Regions from separate parts of the Paenibacillus durus genome, predicted to be linked through region 2. Evidence: riboswitches for the same ligand, from Rfam matches in the RefSeq annotation. Region 2 holds a riboswitch; each other region holds the start of a gene.

Region 1 (5,807 bases), 1.7 Mb from region 2:
CCCACTCCTCCAGATCAAGTCTCATCTGGCTTGGCGGGCGAATCTGCACCGTATCCCGCCCGCAGAGTACGGCCGTTCTGGAATGACTGCCCGGCGATAAATAAGGATAAGTGCGTTTAGCGCCGCAGGACGGGCAGTCGGCGCGCTTCAGCTTGGACGTATCTACCGACGAGTAACGGTTCGTCCATAGATCGAAAGAGACCAGTGTCCCGCGCAGCGCGCTAACGTTCCCTGACAGCCACTTCAGCGCTTCGGCCGTCTGGTAGGCAGCCGTCATCTGCACGGCGGGACCGATTATCCCCACCGTGTCGCAGGTATCCCCTCCGGCTGGGACACTGTCCAGCAGACAGTGAAGACAGGCGCTCTGCCCCGGAACAATCGTCATTGAAATGCCGTAGCTGCCGGTGCAGGCGCCATAGATCCAGGGGATACCGTCTCGCGAGGCAATATCATTTACGATCATCCGCACCTCGAAATTGTCCGCCGCATCAAGAATTAGGTCGATCCCTCGGGTATAGAGGCCGATCTCCTCCGCAGTAATATCCGCAACGATGCCTTCAACTTCCACAGAGGAGTTAACGCTGCGAAGCCTGCGGGCGGCAGCTACCGCTTTGGGAATCCGCTCAGCCGCATCCTGCTCGCTGAACAAATTTTGACGCTGCAGGTTGCTCCACTCCACATAATCCCGGTCGACGATGGTCACCTTGCCCACACCCGAGCGCACCATCGTCTCCGCGCATGCGGAGCCAAGCGCCCCAGCGCCAATAATCAGAACCTTCGCCTGCGCCAGCTTTTTCTGGCCCTCGGCTCCAATCCCGTAAAACCGTTCCTGCCTGCTGTATCTGTCCTCTCCGGCGAAATTCACCGGCCTCAGCCTCCTCCCACAAAATGCACCAGCTCGATGCGGTCCCTGTCGGCAAGGGGGACCGTTCCGAAATCATCCCTGCCCACGATCATGCCGTTCAGTTCAACAATCATCTTCCGTTCCTTCCATTCGGGGCGGCTCAGCAGATCCGCAAGCGTAGCGCAAGCCTCGTCCAGCTCGGTCTCGTTCCCGTTGATATAGAGTTTCATTGCCCTCACCTCCTTTCATATCCGGCTTCTTGAGCGGCAGCCCGGACGGCAGCACGGTAAGACTTTGCGGCCGCCACAGGATCGGACGCGCCGCAGATGCCCGAGAGTACGGCAATGCCCGCCGCGCCGCATGAAATCACCTGTCCTGCATTGCCCGGTTCAATGCCGCCAATCGCAATGACCGGAACCCGGCAGGCACGCACGGTTTCCGCAAGCCTGTCCAGTCCCCTCCCCGGGAGACCCGGCTTGCTGGCCGAGGCGTATATATGCCCGAAGAGGCAGTAATCCGCCCCTTCGTCTGCGGCAGCAGCTGCTTCATCCGGGGAATGGACGGAACGGCCAATGCGCAGGCTCTGAGACAGCTTGCGGGCCGCAGCGGCCCGGAGGCTGTGCCCCGCAAGCTGAACGCCTCCGGCGCCAGAGGCCAGCGCAACGTCCAACCGATCGTTTACGACGATTTGTTCAGGGCGTATCCCAAGGCTGCGCATCTTCTCGACCGCTGCGTACAATTCTTCCGCTGTGCGCGTTTTTTCCCGCAAATGAATATAGTCTACAAAGGGACCTACGGCCGCAGCGATAAAGATAAAGCTGTCCATTAACGTCCCGCCGCCGGATATGAGATGAATTTCGGGGTCCTTTGACTTTGGCGGACACATAGCCCTATTCGCCTCCTGTGTTTATTTGTCATAAGCAGCACAAAAAACCGCCCTCCCGAAGGAAGGCGGCCGGAAACTGCAAATGGGATCGAGCCTTGACAGGCCCGGATGCAGATATTCACTCTCCACTTCCCTACGCTGGTATAAACCAGATCAGGTTCAAAGGGTCCGAACCTTGCGTTCGTCTCAGCCTTGCGGCACCCCTAGTGTTCACGCTATGCAACTATTGATCTTTCACAGCGTATCATAAATTTCCTTTTCATACCACCTTTTCATGAAAAAGCCCCAATCCGCGTGATTTGGATCGGGGCTTGCATATTCAGCAGAAATCCTCTGGGATACGTTAAGAGTCGTCAACCGTTAACGATTTCGCCGCCATTCACATGAATAACCTGTCCGGTTACATACGATGAATCATCGGAAGCCAGATAGACAAAAGCCGGAGCCAGTTCTTCAGGCTGTCCCGGCCGTTTCATTGGCTGTGTTCCGCCGAACTCACTGACCTTCTTCTCGTCGAAGGTGGACGGAATGAGCGGCGTCCAGATCGGACCCGGCGCGACCGCGTTGACACGGATGCCTTTATCCACCAAATTCATGGCGAGTGAACGCGAAAAGCTGAGGATCGCCCCTTTGGTGGACGAGTAGTCCAGCAGTTGAGGATTTCCTCTGTAAGCCGTAATCGACGTCGTGTTGACGATCGTCGAGCCATGTTTCAAGTAGGGCATAGCCGCTTTTGTCAAATAGAACATCGAGAAAATATTAGTGCGGAACGTCCGCTCCAGCTGCTCGGAGCTGATATCCTCGATTCTTTCTTGCGGATGCTGCTCCGCCGCATTGTTAATAAGAATATCCAGCTTGCCCAGCCCTTCCACTGTTTTGTTGATAAGATCCTGGCAGAAGACTTCGACGCCGATATCGCCGGAGACGAGAACACATTTGCGTCCTTCCTGTTCGACCTGGCGCTTCGTCTCCTCTGCATCGGAGTGCTCATTGAGATAGGAAATGACTACATCGGCCCCCTCCTTGGCAAAAGCAACAGCTACCGCGCGGCCGATGCCGCTGTCTCCGCCTGTGATCAGCGCCGCTTTACCGAGAAGCTTACCCGCCGCTTTGTATCCCGCCGGTTCGTATTTAGGCCGGGGCGTCATCTCCGATTCCAGACCGGGCCTACGATCCTGATGCTGCGGCGGCAATGTCTTTTGGGCTTGCTGATTACTCTCAGACATATTTCATTCTCCTTTCGAAAAGTTGTAAAATATAGACTTTCCTTAGGATGTCTTTGGGATGTGCAATTATTCGTTCCTGCTCACAATAACCAAACACCCGCCTCCAAATGGAGACGGGCGACGTGGGCCGGGCTTTAGCTAATTTTCAAATAATCTCATCAAAAACCATAAAGAAAACCATAACCAGCAAGCACACCGCGAGCAGCGCGCTTAACGTGCGGATTTTGCCGGTTTCGCGGGAGACGTCTCGGCTCTGCTTTATGCCTGAGGCCGCAAGCCGCAGTGGCTTGCTCATAATGCCGCCCAAAGCGAACATGGCGAGCAGCAGCAGTGTAACTATAATCATCCACGGGACCGAGTACTCGCCTTTGGTCATCATGTAGCCGCCGGTAAGCAGTTGAATGACCAAGCCATATTGGGCAACGCGATTAAACGCGCCGATTGCGCTCAGCGAACCCTCCTTGGCTGCGGAAGAAAGCTTCTCTGTCCGGCCTAGAATGAAAGGCAGCACCAGGTAGAAACCGAGTGTCAGCGTGCCAATCATATGTAAGAACATTAAAACGCTCCAGTTCATACCATATCCCTCCCGATAAATCTATGACATAAGTTATATCAATAAATATTATAAACACTAATTGCTTAATCTCAAAAGAAAAATCCCCATTTTATCATAAATAAAATGGGGATACGTTCATACTTTTGTCAATTCTGAGCGAGCATCAGAGCCGTGTTGGCGCCGGTAAAACCGGCGCCAACGACTGTAATCTTGTAACGTTTGATGCTCAATGAATCGACCTTCCTACATATGCTGGATCACTTGGTCAGCGAATTCGGAGCATTTCAGCTCTGTCGCTCCCTCCATCAACCTTGCGAAATCATAGGTTACCGTTTTGTTGTTGATGGCAGTTCCCATACCTTTGTAGATCAGATCGGCGGCTTCCTGCCAGCCCAAATGCTCCAGCATCATGACGCCGGACAGAATGACCGAACCTGGATTAACAACGTCCTTGTCCGCATATTTAGGCGCCGTACCGTGGGTGGCTTCAAAGATAGCATGCCCGGTCACGTAGTTGATGTTCGCACCCGGAGCAATGCCGATCCCGCCAATTTGCGCCGCAAGTGCGTCGGACAGATAGTCACCGTTAAGGTTCAGCGTCGCAATGACGTCAAAATCGGTCGGACGGGTCAGCACCTGCTGCAGCGCGATATCGGCGATGGCGTCCTTGATAATGATCTTGCCATCCTGCTCCGCCTGCTTCTGAGCCGCATTCGCCGCGTCGGCGCCTTCGCGCTCCTTGATTACATCGTACTGGTTCCAGGTAAACACCTTGTCACCGAACTCCTGCTCGGCCACTTCATAGCCCCAGTTCTTGAACGCGCCCTCAGTGAACTTCATAATGTTGCCTTTGTGCACAAGCGTAACGCTCTTACGGCCGTGCTTAACCGCGTATTCCACAGCGGCGCGAACGAGACGCTTCGAGCCTTCGGAGGATACCGGCTTGATGCCGATGCCCGATGTTTCCGGGAAACGGATCTTGCTTACACCCATTTCTTTTTGCAGGAACTCGATCACTTTCTTAACCTGCTCTGTCCCTTCCTGGTATTCGATGCCGGCGTAAATATCTTCCGTGTTCTCCCGGAAAATGACCATATCGACCAGCTCCGGACGCTTAACCGGGGAAGGTACCCCGTCAAAATACCGCACCGGACGCAAACATACATACAAATCGAGCTCCTGGCGCAGCGCCACATTCAAGGAACGGATGCCTCCGCCGATCGGAGTCGTCAGCGGCCCTTTGATGGCAACGATGTACTCGCGGATCGCTTCGAGCGTATCGTTCGGAAGCCATTCTCCGTATGTATTATACGCCTTTTCTCCGGCAAACACTTCATACCAGGCAATCTTCTTGGTTCCGCCGTAAGCCTTATCCACCGCCGCATCCAGCACCCGTTTGGAGGCTTTCCAAATGTCGCGGCCCGTTCCGTCGCCTTCAATGAAAGGGATAATCGGATTACTAGGAACCTGCAGCTTGCCATTGTCAATTGTGATTTGTTCGCCTTCTGTCGGCAGTTCATACTTTTCGAGTTTCAGCATTAGTGTATAATTCCTCCTTAAATGTTGGTGTGCGGCATACGCTTCTCCCAGCTTTAAGGGTGGGAAAATGAAATCAGGGCTTTAAGAAGCGTATGCCATTATAGCGGCTAATCATCTGTCGCCAGCGTCCTTCCGCTCAGGACAGGCATGCAGAAAAAAGGCTGCTTATCTTTCGTTGACCGGAACGTATTTTTGCTCCACAAGACCCGTGTATTCCGCGCGCGGACGGATAATGCGGTTGTCTTCGTACTGTTCGAGAATGTGAGCGGTCCATCCCGATACCCTGCTGATGGCGAAGATCGGCGTAAACAGCTCGCGGTCTATGCTTAATTGAGTATACACGGACGCGGAATAAAAATCGACATTGGGCTTAAGGCCTTTCTGCCCGGTTACCAATTCTTCAATCTTCACGGACATGTCGTACAGTGTCGTATCGCCCTTGATTACGCCCAACTCGCGCGACATTTTCATCAGGTGCTTCGCGCGCGGATCGCCGTTCTTGTAGACACGATGCCCGAAGCCCATAATTTTCTCCCTGCGGTCCAGCTTGGCGCGGATATAAGGCTCTACATTCTCAAAGCTGCCGATTTCCTCCAGCATTTTCATTACAGCTTCGTTCGCTCCGCCGTGCAGCGGACCTTTAAGCGCACCGATTGCCGAGGTGACTCCGGAGTAAATGTCAGACAGCGTCGCAACCGTTACCCTTGCGGTAAAGGTCGAGGCGTTCAGCTCATGGTCGGCATGCAGCACAAGCCC
Region 2 (5,807 bases):
AAAGTGCCGCTCATGGCAGCACCCCCTCCTTATGCCTCGTACCGGCCGGACTTAATCAAACGGCTCCGGCGCGGGAAGGCGTTATTATTCTATATTAACTTATCCTGGCTGCATGCAGAAAATGGATCGGCGGAGTCGGAGCTGGCTTGCCAAACAGATAGCCCTGAGCCAAATGAATACCGAGCTCCCGGCAGAACTGAAATTCCTCCCGCCGCTCGATTCCTTCGGCCAGCACTTTACCGCCAAACTCTCCGGCCCGCTCCATAATCTCCTTAACGGCCTTCTGCTTGCTTGCATCCTGATCGCAAAAGCTGATCAGCCCCCGGTCAATCTTCACATAATCCGGCTGCAGGCTGGACATCACCTCTACCGTAGAGTAGCCCGCGCCGACATCGTCAAGCGCAACAAGAATGCCATGGCTGCGGCACTCGGCAAAAATATGGGTGAGATGCGAAATATCGCCGATTTCCTCCGTTTCCACCACCTCAAGCACAAAATCCTCCGGTCTCAGGCCCTGCTGCTGAATCGCCTCAAACGTATGGGTCAGACAGTACTCGGGATCGTAAATGGAAGAGGGCAGAAAATTGATGAACCGTTTAATTCCGTGAGGCAGCAGCCTGGCGCTGGCTTCAATGGCGGAAATGCGCGCGGCCCGGTCCAGAAAGGAATGAAATCCGCTTTCTCTTGCCACCTCAAAAAGGATATGCGGCTGAAACGGAGTACCTTGCGGCAGCGGCCGCAGCAAAAACTCAAAGCCGACAATCCGCTCGGAAGAATCGACAATCGGCTGCAAATAACTGCAAAATTCTTTATTGGCGATAATATCGATGAGTGAATGATTGCTAAAGCGGACCTGAAGCTGGGAGAGCGACATCCACCGTTCCAACTCGCTTGGAGGTTCTGTTCCGATTATGGATATGGTCAGAAGCGCCGCTTCCTTCGCGGATTCGATCAGTTTCATCACATTCAGCAGCTGTTCCCGGGTGCTGTAAGAAATCTCGCATACTTCTTCCTGATAAGATTTAATTTTAAAACCGGACGCTTGAACAGCGGATGCAAGTGAGGGAGATGCGCGCCGAATTTTTAGGATTCCCTTGTCTTCAATGGGTTCAATAGGGGAACAATGAATACAGTTCATGAACACCCTCCTTTGGGCCTACAAAAATGCAGCAACCTGAGGTCATTATAGCATGTTTTTCTGGAAAAGACGGAAATTCACCCCAAATAACCGCCACATTTCGCGTAATTTTTTTCCAAATCCCGATTTTTTAATTTCCCAGATTATTTCCCGGCAAAAGCTGCGCTTTTCTCTAATCCTTCGCACCGATGCTTCTGCCATTCACTGTTCCCTGCTGCATGGACAACGGTATTATAAATGACGGCTTCAGGATGGGCCGGGGCACTGGACAACTTCAGAGCCTTGCGTCTATAATTACAGCGTAAACAGCAAAGAATACCCGAAACTTCATAAACCTTGGGGTGCTGGAATTACGGCCGGCTGAGAGTGTATCCCGCAAGATACTGACCCTTATACCTGATCTGGATAATGCCAGCGTAGGAAAGCCTTAAGCGCGTGGTCCTGAAGGACTGCCGCCGTCATGCACTCCGCCGCGTCCCGAATGTTCAGGGGCGCTTTTTTGGCTTTTTCAGATTTGCGCAAACTCCCGTGGTCCGCCAAGCGGCTTCGTGATTTGCGGGTAAGCTTTAATGAAGACGGGAACACCTGCCGTTTCCGGCATCGGGCTTCGGGGCGGCAAGACAAAGGAGAGACGATATAATGGGAGTAAAAAAATGGTTAACACTGTCCCTGACCTGCCTGTTCATACTGACGGCGGCGGGATGCGGCGGCAATAATTCGGGAGGAAATGCCGGCGGCGCTCAGGGAACCCCTGCTTCCGCATCGCCGGGGGCTTCCGCTTCCGCCGAAAGCTCGCCCAAAGCGGCGACGCCGGTAAAGGTCGCGCTCGACTGGACGCCGAACACGAATCACACCGGACTGTATGTCGCCAAAGAGCTCGGCTACTATTCGGAGGAGGGCCTTGACGTCGATATTGTGCAGCCGGGAGCGGCGGGCGCGGATACGATGGTCACTTCGGGAGAAGCCGCCTTTGGCGTCGGTGCACAGGACTCTCTGACGATGGCGCGCATTCAGGGTGTTCCGCTCGTATCCATCGCGGCGATTATCCAGCATAACACGTCCGGCTTCGCGGCTCCGGTTGACCGGGGCATCAAGTCGCCGAAGGATTTTGAAGGCAAAACATACGGCGGCTGGGGATCACCGGTCGAAGAAGCTTCCATGAAGGCCATTATGGACCCGGTCGGCGGCGACGTGAAGAAGGTCAAGCAGGTGACGATCGGGGAAGCCGATTATTTTACGGCCGTTAAGCGTGACATTGACTTTGCCTGGATTTTCTACGCCTGGACCGGTATTGAAGCGAAGCTGCGCGGCGAGCCACTGGATATGCTCTATTTGAAGGATTACGCGCCGCAGCTCGATTACTATACGCCGGTGCTGACGACGAGCGAGAAGGAAATCGCCGAGAATCCAGAGGTGGTCAAAGCCTTTTTGAAGGCGACGTCCAAGGGTTATCAATATGCGATCGACCATCCGAAAGAGGCTGCGGATATTCTGATCAAGGCGGTTCCCGATCTTGACGCGAAGCTCGTTCAGGCCAGCCAGGAATGGCTCAGCCCGAAATACAAGGACGACGCCGCACGGTGGGGCGAGCAGAAGACCGAAGTATGGAAAAATTACGCCGACTGGATGTACGGACTGAAGCTGCTGGACAAGCCGCTTGCGGCCGATAAGGCGTTCACGAATGAGTTTTTGCCGGACGGGCAGTAAGTTTAATAGAATTAAAATCTTGATTCACGGGGTTCACAATTAATGACATGAAAGGATGATAGGGAATGGCAAGTACGCTGCTGAGCATTCAGGTGATTCCGAAAACGCCGGGAGGCGAAGATGTAATTCCTTATGTGGACAAGGCGATTGAGGTCATTCAGCGCTCCGGCGTGAAGCATCAGGTCAATGCGCTGGAGACGACGATGGAGGGCGAACTCGCCGACCTGCTCGAAATTGTCCGGGAGATGCAGGAGGCGCTGATCGAAGCGGGCTGCCCGAGCGTCATCTCGCAAGTCAAGATCGCCCATAACCCGGGCGGAATCAGCATGGACAAGCTGACGGAGAAATACCGCCCGTGAGTTCCAGGTGGAGACAAATCTGGCCGCCCCTTGTGGCGGTCATCTTGTTTTTGGCGCTGTGGCAGGTGTCGGTCTCCTGGTTCCATGTGGAAAAATGGATGCTGCCCGCTCCCACGGACATTTGGCGGGAAGGCATTGCCAGCGCCTCATCCCTTAAAGGGCATACGCTGGCGACGCTGCGGCTGACGATGATCGGCTTTCCGCTCGGCGTGGCTGCGGGCCTGATCTGCGCCGTACTTCTGCATATTGTGCCCTGGACGGCGCGCGCGCTCTACCCGCTGCTGATCTTAAGCCAGAACGTGCCGGTTATCGCGCTGGGTCCGCTGCTGGTGATCTGGTTCGGCTTCGGCCAGCTGCCGAAGATTATTCTCATTGTTCTCGTGTGCTTCTTCCCCGTGGCCGTCGCGGGCATGGGCGGGCTGGCCCAGACCGACCGCATGATGCTTCAATTCATGAAGATGGCGGGCGCCACGAGGCGGCAAATCTTCACCAAGCTGGAGCTGCCCCATGCGCTGCCCTCCCTGTTCTCCGGCATTAAAATATCCGCCGCCTACGCTGTAACGGGCGCCGTGGTGGCGGAGCTGATCGGCGGAAACAACGGGCTTGGCTACTATATGCAGATACAGAAATCGGCGTACCGTACAGACCGGATGTTCGTCGCCATTATTCTAAGCGTGCTGCTGAGCCTCTTGCTATTCGCCGCCGTTGTCCTGCTGGAGAAATGGCTGGTCCGCTGGAAGCCGCGGCGGGACGCATAGAAACGGTCGCACAGAACGTGTATAGACAAGCTGTATGAAAAAGAGTTATAGAAGGAGGCTGCTGAAGTTGACGCGTAAGATCTTTTCGTCTTCAGAGGGAGACTTGGAGGAAGGGCCGTCCCCTGGAGGCGGACACCCCCCTGTTTCCGGCGCGCCATCACCGGAGCCGGACCGCGATGCACCCGCACTGGAGGTCTCCGGCATCTTCAAATCATTCTCCCGGCGCGGGCTGAGCATTCCGGTGCTGGAGCAGGTGTCGCTGACGGTGAAGCGGCAGGAGTTCGTATCCATCATTGGCCCGTCGGGCTGCGGCAAGAGCACGCTCTTCCACATCATCGGCGGACTGGTTAAGCCGGATGCGGGCGCCGTGCGCATGAACGGCGCTCCGGTTACCGGGCAGCGGGGCAGCGTGAGCTACATGCCGCAGCAGCCGGCACTGTTTCCTTGGCGCAGCATCGAGGATAACGTGATTCTTGCCCGCGAGCTGAAGGGCGCGGCGCGAAGCGAAGCTCGCGAGGAAGCGCGGCGCTGGCTCGCGAAGGCCGGACTTGGCGGATTCGAGAAGGCGTATCCGCATATGCTGTCCGGCGGCATGCAGCAGCGCGCCGCCTTCCTGCGCGCGCTGCTCGCTCCCCAGGAGCTGATGCTCCTGGACGAGCCGTTCAGCGCGCTCGACGCCCTTACCCGCAGCGAGATGCAGCGCTGGCTGCTGGAGCTGTGGGAGGAGAACCGCCGCTCCGTGCTGTTCATCACGCACAGCATTGAAGAAGCGCTGCTGCTCTCCAGCCGCATCTATGTGTTCTCGGGGCGGCCGGGCACGCTGCTGCATACGGTCGAAGTGCCTTTCCCCCGGCCGCGCCGGGAGGAAATGACGGAGCATCCCGAGTTCTTACGGCTGAAACGGCAGCTGTCCGGGTGGATGCGGGAAGAACAGGCCAAGGGCGGTAATCCGGGTTGACGCCCAATAATACTCAAGTGTAAGAAGACTCAATTCTAAAATACAAAAAACTCCCCCGCAAAGAATCTTGCTGTTCTAAAAACCATTATCTCTTTGCGGATGATTTTACCCAACCTGTGTCTCAACCAACTCCTGCTTCACTTGTGCTCTTCATTACCCCTAGAGCTTTCTCCGAACTCTCGAAATATGACCATCATCTTTTTCTGATTTCGTTGTAATCTACCAGAATGGCACCGTACTTTCTGGTATGCGAAAGCTGCTACTTTTCAATTTAAATGATTTAATTTTCCGCTTAACGTAAAGCTATTGCTGCAAAAAATTGTCTTGTAATATATTCATATATTACTAGAATAAAGAATAACGAGCTCTAAGCATACGTTAAAAGTAGGTGCCAAAATTGCAAATTGTAAATGCGGTAAGACCGATAAAACCAGTTACTAATGGGGTAACTAAGCCGTTCATCATTCTTTGTGATGATGGAAATACATATTACACAAAGTTCCAACAAAATCCTGAGGGTCCAAGGGTTTTGGCCAATGAGTATGTTTGCGCCAAAATTGCTCATCAGCTTAAACTTCCTCTGGCCTCTCCTACTTTAATAAATGTTGATAAAGACTTTCTAAATCTTTATGAGCAAATAATTGCAGATCATATTGAGTGCGAAAGGGAAATTCATCCAGGGGTTCATTTTGGAACGAAACGGATTAACAAAACCTTTCCAATAGCTAACGCTAAAATGCTTGAACGCGCCTTGAACGTGACCATAGTTCCTGAAATCATACTATTTGACCAACTTATCCGTAATAATGACAGAGACTGCAACGGCGGGAATCTCCTGTTCGATCAATCGCAAATGAAAATAGTTGTTATTGATCATTCTCATGTTT
Region 3 (5,807 bases), 2.9 Mb from region 2:
TATGGAAGAAACTAATAATAGAGGTGATTTAGTAAATGAAGAAAATTATTTTGTCAGCAGCAATCCTGATCCTTATTCTCACAGCAACTTTCAATTCAGTAAATGCCGCATCCGCACAAGCCGAGGAAAGAGTAATCGTTTTGTTCAAAGACAAAGTTGACAAGGAATTGATTGCAAACAATGGAGGGAAAATCAACAGAGAACTAAGGAACTTACCGGCCATATCCATCAGTGTCCCTTCAGTCGCTTTACAAGGGCTTTCCAGAAATCCGAATATTGAACTTATTGAGAAAGATTCAATAGTGAAGGTAGAAGGGCAAGTTTCGGATTGGGGAATTGATGATGTAAAAGCACCCGTTGCATGGAGTTCAGGTTACACTGGAACGGGGGTGAAAATCGCTGTAGTTGATACAGGAATATCACTTAGCCATTCGGATCTTTCAGTAGCAGGAGGAGCTTCTTTTGTGGCCTATACAAATTCCTATAATGATGACAATGGTCACGGTACCCATGTATCCGGAATCATTGGCGCCCGAAATAATGATATTGGAACCATTGGCGTAGCCCCTGACTCTGATCTGTACGCAGTGAAAGTGCTTGATTCCAGCGGAAGCGGCTATCTCTCGGATGTAATAGCGGGGATTGACTGGGCTATCTCAAACCAAATGGATATTATTAATTTAAGCTTAGGAAGTTCAACCGATTCTCCTACATTACACCAGGCAGTAGACAAGGCCTATAACAACGGTACCTTGGTTGTTGCTGCAGCCGGAAACAGCGGTTTGATTAACGGCAACGGCGATACGGTTGAATATCCCGCAAAATACGATTCCGCTATTGCAGTTGCCGCAGTAGATTCATCTAATAATCGTGCCAGCTTTTCGTCAACGGGTCCAAAAGTTGAAGTGTCAGCACCAGGAGTTTCCATCTACTCCACGTATTTGAATAATAGTTATACAAGAATGTCAGGCACATCAATGGCTACTCCTTATACTACGGGTATACTTGCCCTTCTAAAACAGCAGAATCCTGCTCTGACCAATATTGAACTTCGGGACAAGCTTGATCAATACGTCGTGGATCTCGGGGCTGCTGGGCGTGATACTCTTACAGGATACGGATTAATTCAGGCCCAAGCTCAACCAGTTGAATCTATCAAGACAGTTATGAGCGTTACTACAGATAAAGATTCTTACTTAAAAGGAGAAACCGTTACTGTAGAAGCTACAGTTAAGGACTCCAATTTAAATGCTTTGAACGGGGCAACTGTAAACTTAACGATTACCTCACCAAGTGGAAGCCAAACTAATGCAGTTCAGACCACCGATTCTAGCGGGGCAGTTGTATTCAATATAGCTACGAATAAAAAAACTAAGACAGGAACCTACAAAATTAATGTTCAATCATCCTTATCCGGTTACTCAAGCAGTAATGCAACCACGCAATATCGTATAGAATAGTAATGGCTGAGAATGTCTCGCTGGCTATTTCCATACCCGCCCTGCTGAACCGGTTGCTGCCCGCCCGCATAGAATACTGTGAAATGAAGCAATATGCGCAAAGGTGGAATCTATTATATGTCCAAGAACAAGCGCGGCAAAGCGCTCTGGCGTATGCCTTCCCGCGGGAGGGGAACTTGCCCCCTGTGCGGCAGCACACGGATCAAACTATTATATACTGCCAAAGGACTTCAAGGCGAAAAACTGACGGTATGCAAAAAGTGTCAGGGTAAACAGGCGGGGTAACATTCACATCAGAGCCGTATCAGCATAAAGATTCATCAAGTCTCATTTTGAGGCGGCCTATGCAGTTGACTCACGGGTTATCCACGTTTTGTTAGAGACAGGTGACCCGTGTCCTCCATATCCCGAAAGCTGTATCCCCTTTTTCAATCCGCATACAGAGTACGAAGATCATCCAGCTTGACTTTGATAAATTTCCTAAGCTCCTCCGGCGCAATGACCTCGGCGCAGCCGATCAGTTCCATGACGTCGCGGCAGGCGGCTTCATAACCATACATATTCACCGTAAGCAGGGCCTCATCCTGTTCCCAGGAAATATTTAGAATCTCAAGTTTGTTCCGCAAATTCACGCTTGGCTCTTTCGTCCTGAGAACCACCGGATAATACTCCCTCTCTTGCCTCGACCGCTTAAAAGACTTATTGCTCCCTTTCCAATAATGTTCCAATGCGAAATCTGCTGGAATTTCTAACTTTTCCTCTAATGGTTCTGCCGCTGAAATCCGCTCGCATTTAAACGTCCGGACTTCCTCCGCCGCTTCGCAGTACGCAGCCAGATACCATTCCCCCTGCTTCACCACCAGCCCGTAGGGCCGCACGTTCCGGATGTACAACTCCCCTCCCGGTTTACGGTAATGGATGGTCAGCTTATGCGATTTCCAAAGCGCGGCACGAACCGTTTCCAAGCAGGGAGCATCGAGGCGCTCGCGCCACCAGGGCGTATCGTCAAAATAAAACCGGGACTTAGCCTTAAGCAAATCCGGTTTGTACTCATCCGGCAGTGTCTTTTCAAGCTTCAGCAGTGCGCTTCGGAGCTTATGTCCTGATTCGGTTCCCGCGCCGGAATATATGCCGAGTCCCGTTAGATACAGATGAACAACGTCATCATTATGTAGACTTTTTAAATCAACCGTATACCCTTCCATCAGCGAAAGACCACCGGCGGGACCCGGAACGCTGACAATCGGAACACCGGCTTCAGCCAGCGTATCCACATCGCGGTAAATCGAACGGACGGAGGTTTCCAGCGCTTCCGCCAGCTCTTTTGCTTTCAGCTTACCCCTTGATTCCAGCAGCAATAATATCGCAACCAGCCGATGGAGCCTCATCACGCCCCTCCTTTTATCAGCGGACAGAATATTTCACAAATAATCTCAAATCGTTGCCATTCTGCTGTCAACAATACAAGTATATCATAGAGTCAGAACAATTGAAGGAGTTGGAATTTATGAATGTAGCCGTTCTCGGAACAGGATTTGGAGCATATCATGCCAGCCTGCTGAAGTCGATGAATTTGTGTGAACGATTGGTCGTGTTCGGCAGGAACCCTGACAAGCTGGAGCAACTGGAGAAGGAGCTAAATGTAGAGATTGCCCGGGATATCGGCGAAATTTTGCGCGATCCGGACATTGATGTCATCGATTTATGCCTGCCTTCCTCTCTTCACTGCGAGATTGCGGTCAAGGCGCTTGAGCATGGAAAGCATGTGTTCTGCGAAACGCCCGTGTGCTGCTCTATGGAAGAGGCTGCGGCCATGCTGATTGCTGAAAGGCGCTGCGGCTCAAGAGTCCTCGTTAACCGTTTTATCCATTTTGACCCGGCTTACGCCTATTTACGCGAATCCTGCCTAAAGGGTACATACGGCAAGCTGCTGTCCCTCACCTTGAAAAGGGAAACGCCGCCGATCTGGGGCGACCTCGGTTTGGAGTCCCTCCCCGTCAATCTCATGATTCATGAGCTGGATTTTATTAGCGGAATTATGGATTGTCCTGAGTTAGTATCCGCCTGGGGAGCGGAATATGAGGACAAACGGCAGTCGCTGGTTCGGGCGTTCTTCCGGGAGGGAAGCACTTTTGCTGAGGTCATTTCTTCCTCGGGAATGCCTGATGAGTATCCGTTTACTGCCTTTTATGAAGCGTATTTCGAATCCGCCAAGCTGGTCTTTCACGAGAGTGACCGGAACGGCCGCTCCGAACCTCTGTTGATCGAGTACAGCGCCTCCGGAGAGCAGCGCCTTGTGCTGGAAGAGGCCAACCCTTACGCCAAAAGCCTGGAACACGCGCTGCAATGTTTCGGGCAGAAGAGCGATTCGCTCCTTTCTTTGGAGGGAGCCGCCAAGTCAATGGAGAGCGCGCTTAAAATTCGGCGACAAATAAAGCAAAAGTAGCTTGTGCTTTTCCAGGGATTAGTATATTCTGTTATAGACAACTTCATAGACACGGGAGCTCGGAAACAGCCGGGCTGAGAGGATGGCCATATGCCATCGACCGTAATACCTGATCTGGGTAATGCCAGCGGAGGAATCGTCACAGGCTTTGTATGTTCAAAGACCGCTTCTTTCGGATGCGGTCTTTTTTGCGTACCTGGCCTCCTCTGGCGCTTCATAATGAATTAGAGGAGGAAATGAAATGACAAGTCAAAGTCAAAAAGTGTACGTTAAGGGTTCTCGGGAGGATATTCGGGTGCCGATGCGCGAGATTACGCTGAGCGATACTGACGGGGTTGACGGCGCAACTCCTAATCCCCCTGTGAGGGTATATGACGCTAGCGGCCCTTATTCCGATACGCAGATGTGTACGGATATCCGAAAAGGACTCCTCCCGCTCCGTCATAGCTGGATATTGGAACGCGGCGATACCGAGGAATACGAGGGCCGGGATGTAAAGCCGGAAGATAACGGGCTGCGGAATTTGGAGCAGGACCCTAACGCGGAAATCTTTCCGGGACTCAAGCGGCGGCCACTGCGCGCCAAGAGCGGAGCCAATGTTACGCAAATGTACTATGCCCGTAAAGGGATCATCACGCCGGAAATGGAGTTCATCGCCATCCGCGAAAATGTCGATCCGGCGTTTGTACGGGACGAAGTCGCCAGCGGCAGAGCCATTATTCCTTGTAATATCAATCATCCGGAAAGCGAGCCGATGATCATCGGCCGGAACTTTCTTGTAAAAATTAACGCCAATATCGGAAACTCTGCGGTCTCCTCCTCAATCGATGAAGAAGTCGAGAAAATGCGCTGGGCTACCCATTGGGGCTCGGATACGATTATGGATCTTTCGACAGGCCGCCATATTCATACGACCCGGGAATGGATTATCCGCAACTCCCCGGTGCCTGTCGGCACGGTGCCGCTGTACCAGGCGCTGGAAAAGGTCGGCGGTAAGGCGCATGAGCTGAGCTGGGAAATTTACCGCGATACGCTGATTGAGCAGGCGGAACAGGGCGTCGACTACTTCACGATCCATGCGGGCGTACTGCTGCGTTATGTCCCATTGACCGCAAAACGGGTAACAGGCATTGTGTCCCGGGGCGGCTCGATCATGGCGGCCTGGTGCCTCGCCCATCATCAAGAGAACTTCCTGTATACCCATTTTGAGGAAATCTGCGAAATCATGAAGGCTTACGACATCGCGTTCTCTCTAGGAGACGGCCTGCGGCCGGGTTCCATCGCCGATGCCAATGACGAAGCGCAGTTCGCTGAGCTGGACACCCTTGGCGAGCTGACCGAAATTGCCTGGAAGCATGATGTGCAGGTCATGATTGAAGGACCGGGCCATGTCCCGATGCACAAGATTAAGGAAAATGTCGACCGCCAGATGGAAGTGTGCAAAGAGGCTCCATTTTACACGCTGGGGCCGCTCACGACGGATATTGCGCCGGGCTACGACCATATTACTTCCGCCATCGGCGCGGCGATGATCGGCTGGTTCGGCACCGCCATGCTCTGCTACGTGACGCCCAAAGAGCATCTGGGCCTCCCGAACAAGGACGATGTCCGCGAAGGCGTCATCGCCTATAAGATCGCGGCGCACGCGGCCGACCTGGCCAAAGGGCATCCCGGAGCCCAGGAGCGGGACGACGCGCTGTCCAAAGCCCGTTTCGAATTCCGCTGGAAGGACCAGTTCCAGCTGTCGCTCGACCCCGAGCGGGCGATCGAATATCACGACGAGACTTTGCCAGCAGAGGGCGCCAAGACGGCGCATTTCTGCTCCATGTGCGGACCGAAATTTTGCAGCATGAGAATTACTCAGGACATTCGGGAGTACGCCAAGCAGCATAATCTGGAGG

The links. A riboswitch is a leader RNA that binds a small molecule or an ion and turns the genes downstream of it on or off. The one in region 2 is predicted to bind thiamine pyrophosphate.
Region 1: linked by a shared signal. The riboswitch ahead of PDUR_RS09440 (thiamine phosphate synthase) and the one ahead of PDUR_RS01850 (ABC transporter substrate-binding protein) in region 2 are both predicted to bind thiamine pyrophosphate.
Region 3: linked by a shared signal. The riboswitch ahead of thiC (phosphomethylpyrimidine synthase ThiC) and the one ahead of PDUR_RS01850 (ABC transporter substrate-binding protein) in region 2 are both predicted to bind thiamine pyrophosphate.

The regions. Positions count from the first base shown of each region.
Region 1 is NZ_CP009288.1:2,102,326-2,108,132, reverse strand. It holds gene PDUR_RS09450 (ThiF family adenylyltransferase) at 1-865, opposite strand, end outside; gene thiS (sulfur carrier protein ThiS) at 871-1,074, opposite strand; gene PDUR_RS09440 (thiamine phosphate synthase) at 1,080-1,730, opposite strand; TPP riboswitch at 1,844-1,945, opposite strand; gene PDUR_RS09435 (SDR family oxidoreductase) at 2,084-2,956, opposite strand; gene PDUR_RS09430 (hypothetical protein) at 3,102-3,530, opposite strand; gene icd (NADP-dependent isocitrate dehydrogenase) at 3,756-5,051, opposite strand; gene citZ (citrate synthase) at 5,217-5,807, opposite strand, start outside.
Region 2 is NZ_CP009288.1:389,147-394,953, reverse strand. It holds gene PDUR_RS01860 (response regulator transcription factor) at 1-14, opposite strand, end outside; gene PDUR_RS01855 (EAL domain-containing protein) at 95-1,138, opposite strand; gene PDUR_RS28470 (hypothetical protein) at 1,184-1,339, opposite strand; TPP riboswitch at 1,466-1,578, shown strand; gene PDUR_RS01850 (ABC transporter substrate-binding protein) at 1,778-2,845, shown strand; gene PDUR_RS01845 (thiamine-binding protein) at 2,911-3,204, shown strand; gene PDUR_RS01840 (ABC transporter permease) at 3,201-3,962, shown strand; gene PDUR_RS01835 (ABC transporter ATP-binding protein) at 4,150-4,920, shown strand; gene PDUR_RS01830 (HipA family kinase) at 5,318-5,807, shown strand, end outside.
Region 3 is NZ_CP009288.1:3,481,328-3,487,134, forward strand. It holds gene PDUR_RS14735 (S8 family serine peptidase) at 36-1,460, shown strand; gene PDUR_RS14745 (helix-turn-helix transcriptional regulator) at 1,889-2,848, opposite strand; gene PDUR_RS14750 (Gfo/Idh/MocA family protein) at 2,968-3,906, shown strand; TPP riboswitch at 3,948-4,061, shown strand; gene thiC (phosphomethylpyrimidine synthase ThiC) at 4,148-5,807, shown strand, end outside.